Regions from separate parts of the Streptomyces sp. NPDC048604 genome, predicted to be linked through region 1. Evidence: riboswitches for the same ligand, from Rfam matches in the RefSeq annotation. Region 1 holds a riboswitch; the other holds the start of a gene.
What was found. Region 1 has a riboswitch for cyclic di-AMP ahead of ACGFMM_RS01130 (transglycosylase SLT domain-containing protein). Riboswitches for the same ligand answer to the same signal wherever they lie in the genome.

Region 1 (3,870 bases):
CGGGGCCATGTTCCGGGAGCTGGCGGACGAGTTCCGGATGAGCGCGTAGGGGCCCGGCCCACGGCCCGGGCCGGCGCCCTCACGCGGCGCCCGGTCCCCGCCGTCCGCCCCGGCCCGCCCGCTCCACGAGGAGCCAGCCCGCAAGCGCCATCCCCACCGCCGCCGGCGCGCTCACATGCACGGCTATCAGCAGGGCCGTACGGCCCTCGAGCAGGCCGCCGAAGCCGACCATCGACAGGCCCAGGACGCCCAGCAGTGCCAGCGTGATGCCCAGGGCCGCCACCGGGCCGCCCTCGCCCGTGGCCGGCGCGGCCGTGGCGGGCCGCTCGAAGCGGCGGAAGGCGGCGACCAGGCCGGCCGTGAGCAGCGCCGCGGCCGCGATCCGCAGGGGCGCCTGTACCCACCATCCGGCCGTCGCCGGGGCCGGAAGCCGCGCGCCGAGGGCCAGCAGCGCCCCGTACACGCCGAGCATCGCCGACAGGTGCCACAGGAACGCCGTCATCGCGATCCCGTTCGCCGCCACGACCTTGCGCCAGACGCCCGCCCGCGCCGCGAACCGGGCTCCGGGGCCCCGGAGCAGTTCGACCGCGCCGACCAGCCACAGGCCGTGGCAGAGCAGGGCCAGCGTCGGCGGGGCCATGTTGGAGACCTTCTCGCCGGGCATCCCGACCATCGACAGCGGGTACGGGCCGAAGGCCACGAGCAGCCCCGCGCCGGCGAGGCCGGCGACCGCGAGGGCGCCGGGCAGCCGGATCATCCCGTCGGCCCGCAGGAACCCGAGCTGATGCACCGCCAGCCAGACGAACGCGAAGTTCAGGAACTCCACGTACGGCACGTCCGCCGCGAACCGCAGCACGTCCACCGCGGCCGCCGCGGCCACCAGCGCGGCGAACGCGCCCCAGCCGTACCGCTCGTGGAGCTTCAGGAGCGGCGGGGTGAAGGCGACCATCGCCAGGTAGATGCCGATGAACCACAGCGGCTGGGCGACGAGGCGCAGCGCCACCCCCGTCAGGCCCCGGTCCCCGCCGAGGAGTTGGACGACCAGGGCGAGGGCGCCCCACACGCCGATGAACACCATCGTGGGCCGCAGCAGCCGCTGCAGCCGGGCCCGGAGGAACGCCGCGTACTGGGGGCGGGAGCGGTGCGCGATCGCGTGCGAGAAGCCGCCGACGAAGAAGAACACCGGCATCACCTGGAACACCCAGGTCACGATCTGGAGTTCCGGTACGACCGCCAGCAGGTTGCCGACCGCGCCGTCCGCCGTGACGGCGGCCATCAGCCAGTGCCCGAGCACCACGACGCCGAGCGAGGCGACCCGCAGCAGATCGACGTACCGGTCCCGTGTCGCCGGAGTGTTGGCGGCGAGTTCGCGCGCGCTGATTCCCATGCGGACACCGTGCCGCGCCCGCCCGACGTCCCGTCAGGGCTCGGATACTCATCCGGGGCCTGAGTACGCCGTCACAGCCGTCTCGATTCGGTCATACCAGCACAACACGGCTATTGCGTAGTTAATATCCTTTGTCCCGTCTTTTGGGAATTCGGCTTTCCTTTTCGGGTATTCCGATCCCCTCCCCCGTGATGTCCGTCACGCGACCACGGAGCACCAGGCGACCGTGCCGCCCTCGACGCCGTGCACCGCAAGGCAGTTAGGGCCTCTTCCGCCCCGCCGTAAATGATCGAAATCAATTGATCAGGGAATTCGCGTCTTGTTTCCCGGCGCATTTCTCGCCTACGTTCGCGTCGACCCGGACGGATCGCCGAATCCTGCCACCGTCCGTAAAAACACCGAGCACGCACCCGTCGGCAGGAGCGGGGGACCCACGAATGCGCCGGCGCGGAATCCGCGGCGGCTTGGGGTGAAGCCGCCGTGTGCGGCCGGGCAGCTCCAGCCCGAACCCGACAGCTCACCCCGAAGGCGCCGGAGAGGAACCACCATGCCCGCATCCGGTAAGCACCGCCGCCCCAAGCGACGTCCCCTGCGCCGTGGCATCGCCATGGCCGGCACCGGCGGCGCCGCGCTCGCGCTGCCGCTGATCCCGACCGGCGCCCAGGCCGCCACCCCCCAGCAGGCCCCCGCGGCCCCCGCCGCCGTCGGGAAGATCGCGGCCGCCGTTCCGCAGGCCGCACCGAAAGCCGCGCCGAAGACCTACACCGTCGTCCGCGGCGATTCCCTTTCGGTGATCGCCGAGGAGCAGCGAATTTCCGGCGGCTGGAAGAGCCTCTACCGGAACAACCGGGTCGCCGTGGGTGACAATCCGTCACTCATTCACCCGGGTCTGCGTCTTTCCCTCGGAAAGAAGGCCGTCGCCGCCCCCGCCAAGCCGAAGGCGTCCGCCTCCGGCGAGCGCGCCGACCGCTCCGCCAAGCGCGCCGCCCCGGCCAAGGCCGCCCCCGCGAAGGCCGCCGCCCCCGCGAAGACCGTCGCCCGCGACGCCGCGCCCAAGTCCTACACGAACACCCTCGACGGCTGGATCAACGAAGCCCTGGACGTCATGGCCAAGCACGGCATCCCGGGCTCGTACGACGGCATCCACCGCAACATCATGCGCGAGTCCTCCGGCAACCCCCTGGCCATCAACAACTGGGACTCCAACGCCGCCAAGGGCACCCCGTCCAAGGGCCTGCTCCAGGTGATCGACCCGACGTTCCAGGCGTACCACGTGCCGGGCACCTCCATGGACCCCTACGACCCGGTCGCCAACATCACCGCGGCCTGCAACTACGCCGCCGACCGGTACGGCTCCATCGACAACGTCTTCGGAGCGTACTAGGGGTACGTACCGGGGCACACCGGGAGCGATCAGACGGTCAGGGTGCGTTCCAGGCGCACCCGGCCGCCCAGCTCGATCACTCCGTCAGGGCCGGGGGCCGTCAGAAGCTGCGAGCCCCGGCCCTGGGTGATGTTCAGCGCCCGGCCCAACTGTGCGGTGAGCAGCAGGGCGGCCGCGCCGGTGGCCTCGTCCTCGTCGATGCCGTCGCCGCGCCCGGGGAAGCCACGGGCGCGCACCCGGCCCGCGGCCTCGTCCTCCCACGCCCAGGCGTAGATCCACTCACCCGGCTCGGGGATCTCCAGTGCGTCGACCTCCCCGGCCGAGGCGTACCGCCGCAGGGTGCGCGGCGGGGCCCACTCCGCCCGGGCCTCGATCCAGGTGAACTCGCCGTCCCCGCGCACCCACACCTCGCCGGCCGGCGGCCGGACGACCTCCAGGTCGAGCAGCCAGGCCGCGCCGACCAGGGGGTACCCCGCGAACGGCAGCCGCAGGCCGGGGGTGTAGATGTCGACGATCCCGCGCTCGGGGTCGTCGACGAACACCGTCTCGCTGAAGCCGAGTTCCTTGGCCAGCGCCTGCCGGGACGCCTCGTCGGGGTGGTCGCGCCCGTCGCGTACGACGCCGAGGGCGTTGCCGTACCGGCCGTCGCCGGCGCAGAAGACGCGCAGGACGTCGACGTCCGTGGCGCGGTCGGCGGAACCGGAACGGCTAAGAGCGGTCGTGTTCATGGCGGAATTCAAGCATCAGGGCGTCCCACTCCGCCGCTCCGCCGGGAATCGGCCAGGCCGGCGTGGGCGCCTCGCTGTACTCGACGGCGATCATCGCGCCGCCGTGCGACCGGGCCAGCGCCTCGCGGAACGACCCCGCGTCCGGCGGGAGCGCCGCCAGCCGCTTCTCGTAGTGGACGGTCGTCGCCGTCCGCACGACGTCGCGCGTCTCGTCGTCCTCGCCGCGCGTCAGCACCACCGACTCGGGCTCCATGTCCTCCGCCAGCGCCGCCACGGCCCGGTCGTGGCCGTCGAGGATCGCCCAGCCGTCGAGGGCGGACAGCCACCAGAGCAGCACGGGCGGCAGCGCGCCCTCGCGGGCCCGGCGGCGG
Region 2 (3,870 bases), on a different contig from region 1:
GTGGACCGGTTCGTGACGGCGTTCACGGCGGTGATGGACGACGCGCACGCCGGCGGGGGACTGATGTGGGACTTCGGGAAGACGCTGGTCCGGCAGGCGGTGGCGCAGCGCTGACGGCCGGGCGCACCGGCCGTCCACGCAGGCCGACGGGCGTTTTTGCCTCTCGGGCAAGAAATTTGCCTCGCAGGAAAGGTCCTGGCGAAATGGAGGCATGGAGCACGAGTACCTCCCCGGGGAGCCCGCCCCGGACGCCCTGCCGGACGTCGCCCCGCAGCTGCGCGGCCTGCGCCGGCGCCGAGGGCTGACCCTGGAGGCCGCCGCCCAGCGGGCCGGTCTCTCACCGGCCCATCTGTCCCGGCTGGAGACGGGCCGCCGTCAGCCCTCGTTGCCGATGCTGCTGGCGCTGGCCCGTATCTACGGTACGACGGTCTCCGCTCTGCTGGGCGAGGTTCCCCCGGAACACGACCCCATCGTCCGGGCCGGCCGGTCCGAGCCGGTCGAGGCGGACGGCTGGGTGTACCACCAGGCGGGCGGCGCGGGCCGGGCGCTCCAGGCGCTGCGGGTGCACGTCCCGCACGCCACCCGGGCGGACATCGTCCGGGTCCACCCCGGCGAGGAGTGGATCCACGTCCTGCACGGCAGGGTGCGGCTGGCCCTCGGCGACGCCGTGCACGTCCTCGATCCGGGGGACAGCGCGCACTTCGACTCGCTCACCCCGCACCGCATCGGCGCCGCCACGCCCGACGGCGCGGACGTGCTCTTCGTCCACACGCTGCTGCAGAGCCCGGCCGCCGAGCTGTGCCTCGGCGACCCGGGCCCGCACCGGCGCTGAACTCCCAGGAGGTTACCGACATGTCCGACAAGTCCGTTGCCATCACCGGTCAGGAGCGCGGGGGCGGCAAGTTCCCCAAGGGCCTGGTGCTGCGTCTCTTCGCCTACCTGGTCGCCGGCCATCTCTTCGCCGGCTTCCTCTACCTGCTCTTCCTGGTCGGCGGCGCGAACCAGTAGCCGCCGCCCCCGTACGGCGACCGTGCCCCGCTACGCCTGCGTGAGCAGCCGGGCGCGCAGCAGCTCGCGGGTCTCCGCGGAGAGCGCCAGGCCCTTGGTGAGGTAGCCCTCGACCGAGCCGTACGTCTCCTCCATCTGCTCGAACGCGGCCCGCAGGTAGTCGACGCGGGCGTCGAACAGCGGGCTCAGCAGCTCCATGACCTCGGGCGACATCCCGTCCGGGGCGGCGGAGCTGCGGTGCACCTTGTAGCGGCGGTGCGGCTCGTTGGACTTCACGTAGTCGGCCTCGATGGCCTCGCGCTCGACGCCGACCGCGAGCAGCGACACCGCGATCGACAGCCCGGCGCGGTCCTTGCCCGCCGCGCAGTGCATCAGCGCCGGCACGCTGTCCTCGGCCAGGGCATGCACGATCCGGCTGTGCTCGGGCGTCCGCTGCACAATCATCTTCCGGTACGAATCGGACATACGGGCGGCCGCCTGGCCGTTCCCGAGCATCTCCCGCAGCGTGGCGAGATCGCCCGAGCGCACCAGCTTCCAGAACTCCTTGCCGTCCGCCGGGTCGTTCAGGGGTATGTGCACGTTCCGCGTGCCGGGCAGCTCGACATCCAGGCCCTCGAACGCCCGGTCCGCCTCGTTGCGGAAGTCGAAGATCGTGTGCAGGCCGAGCGTCGACAGGAACGCCGCGTCCTCCGTGGTGGCGTGGGCCAGGTGCCCGCTGCGGAACAGCCGCCCCGGGGCGACGGCCCGGCCGTCCGCGGTCGGCAGACCGGCCACGTCGCGGAAGTTGCGAACGCCCGTCAGCTCGGGCTCGGTCGGCGGGGCCTGAGGCGTCTGCTGCGTCACGGGTGCTCCTGGTGCTCGATGGCGGAAAGAGATCGGTTCCTCGGGCAATCATCCAGGGTCGGTCCCCCCGGGCGCACCCCGCCGGGGGGTAATGCGCTTTCTGTCCGAATTGGGGGCTTCGGTATAACGCGCCCTGATTGCAGTGGAGATGGGCTTCGGGGCGTGAGCAGCGTCATAACCGTGACCGTCCGTGCCTGATCATTTTTCCCAAATGCCGTGTCCGGAAAGGAACGCGAAGATCCGTCATCCACGGAGGGTGACCGGAATTCCAAGGGGAAATTCCCGGCGAAGAATGCGAACGGGAATTCGTGGCTTGTTCCTCGCGACTCGGCTCGTCTAGCGTCACGCTCACTCCGGTCGGACCCGCCGAATCCTGCCACCGTCCGGATTTCCGCACTCACCCACGTACGGCAGGAGCGGGGGACCCAGGTAACACGCCGTTCCTCAGCACAGGACGGCTCGGGGTGAAGTCGCGCACCGCGCGGCCGGACAACTCCAGTCCGAACCCGACAGCTCACCTCGCAGGCGACGGAGAGGAATTCGCCATGCCCTCGAAGGGTAAGCATCGCCGTCCCAAGGTCAATCCGCTGACCCGCGGCTTCGTCGCCGCCGGCGCGGGCGGCGCCGTCGTCGCTCTGCCGCTGTTCGGCGCCACCGGCGCCCACGCCGCCGAGCAGGCCGCCCCCGCGGCCACCGAGCGCGTGGCCACCGTGGCCGCCGCTCAGCCCGCCGCCGCCCCGCAGGCCGCCGTCGCCAAGGCGAAGGCCAAGGCGAAGATCTACTCCGTCGTGCGCGGCGACTACCTGTCCAAGATCGCCGAGGAGCACGACCTCGCCGGCGGCTGGAAGAAGCTCTACTCCGACAACCGCCAGGTCGTCGGCGACAACCCGTCGCTGATCTTCCCGGGCATGAAGCTCACCCTCGGTGCCAAGTCCACGGCCAAGTCCACGGCCAAGGCCCCCGCGGCCAAGCCCGCCGCCAAGGCCGCGCCGAAGGCCGCGCCGAAGGCTGCTCCGAAGGCCAAGGCCGCCGACGAGACCCGCGCCTCCCGCAGCGCCGAGCGCACCGCCGCCCCGGCCGCCGCCTCCGGCTGGGTCGCCCCGGTCGACGGCGGCGTCTCCACCCCGTACCGCGCCTCCGGCGCGATGTGGTCCTCCGGCTACCACACCGGCGTCGACTTCATGGCCTCCTCCGGCACCAACGTCCGCGCCGTCGGCGCCGGCACCGTGGTCTCCGCCGGCTGGGGCGGCGCGTACGGCAACGAGGTCGTCATCCAGCACGCCGACGGCAGCTACTCGCAGTACGCCCACCTCTCCTCGCTCGCCGTCTCGGCCGGCGAGAGCGTGCGCGGCGGCCAGCAGATCGGTCTGTCCGGCTCGACCGGCAACTCCAGCGGCCCGCACCTGCACTTCGAGATCCGCACCGGACCGAGCTACGGCTCGGACGTCGACCCGCTGGCCTACCTGCGCAGCCACGGCGTCTCGATCTGACGGGAGCCATCCGGCGAGCGCCAACTGACGGGCGCCCGCCCAAGCGGCCCGAGGAGGCCCGGCACGTGTCCCACGTGCCGGGCCTCCGGCGTATTCCGGGTTGGGAAGATCTTGACCGGTGGCGTATCTCACCCTGCGTCAACCCCTCCTTACGGTCGCGTAGGTCACAACCGGGACGGAAGGATGCACTCTCGTGGCAGACGATTCGAGATCCAGAGACAGTGACGCATTCGGGTCGTACGCGGCGATCGGCGACAGCTTCACCGAGGGGGTCGGCGACCCCGCCCCGGACGGCGCGTACATCGGCTGGGCGGACCGGTTCGCGGTCCTGCTCGCCGATCAGCTGCCCGAGCCCGACGCGTTCCGGTACGCGAACCTCGCGGTGCGCGGCAGGCTCCTCGACCAGATCGTGGAGGAGCAGGTCCCGCGCGCCAAGGAGCTCGCGCCCGACCTGGTGACCTTCTGCGCGGGCGGCAACGACATCATCCGGCCCGGCAGCGACCCCGACGACGTCGCGGAGCGCTTCGAG

Region 2: another riboswitch for cyclic di-AMP. It lies ahead of ACGFMM_RS25310 (peptidoglycan DD-metalloendopeptidase family protein); the one in region 1 lies ahead of ACGFMM_RS01130 (transglycosylase SLT domain-containing protein).

Annotation. Positions count from the first base shown of each region.
Region 1 is NZ_JBICVX010000001.1:267,727-271,596, forward strand. Features, by position in the region: gene ACGFMM_RS01120 (heme oxygenase (biliverdin-producing)) at 1-49, shown strand, start outside; gene ACGFMM_RS01125 (acyltransferase) at 80-1,387, opposite strand; cyclic di-AMP (ydaO/yuaA leader) riboswitch at 1,746-1,931, shown strand; gene ACGFMM_RS01130 (transglycosylase SLT domain-containing protein) at 1,935-2,771, shown strand; gene ACGFMM_RS01135 (PhzF family phenazine biosynthesis protein) at 2,801-3,499, opposite strand; gene ACGFMM_RS01140 (hypothetical protein) at 3,480-3,836, opposite strand.
Region 2 is NZ_JBICVX010000013.1:10,427-14,296, reverse strand. Features, by position in the region: gene ACGFMM_RS25330 (aspartate aminotransferase family protein) at 1-114, shown strand, start outside; gene ACGFMM_RS25325 (helix-turn-helix domain-containing protein) at 212-832, shown strand; gene ACGFMM_RS25320 (DUF6126 family protein) at 853-1,008, shown strand; gene ACGFMM_RS25315 (tyrosine-protein phosphatase) at 1,039-1,851, opposite strand; cyclic di-AMP (ydaO/yuaA leader) riboswitch at 2,206-2,392, shown strand; gene ACGFMM_RS25310 (peptidoglycan DD-metalloendopeptidase family protein) at 2,397-3,341, shown strand; gene ACGFMM_RS25305 (SGNH/GDSL hydrolase family protein) at 3,535-3,870, shown strand, end outside.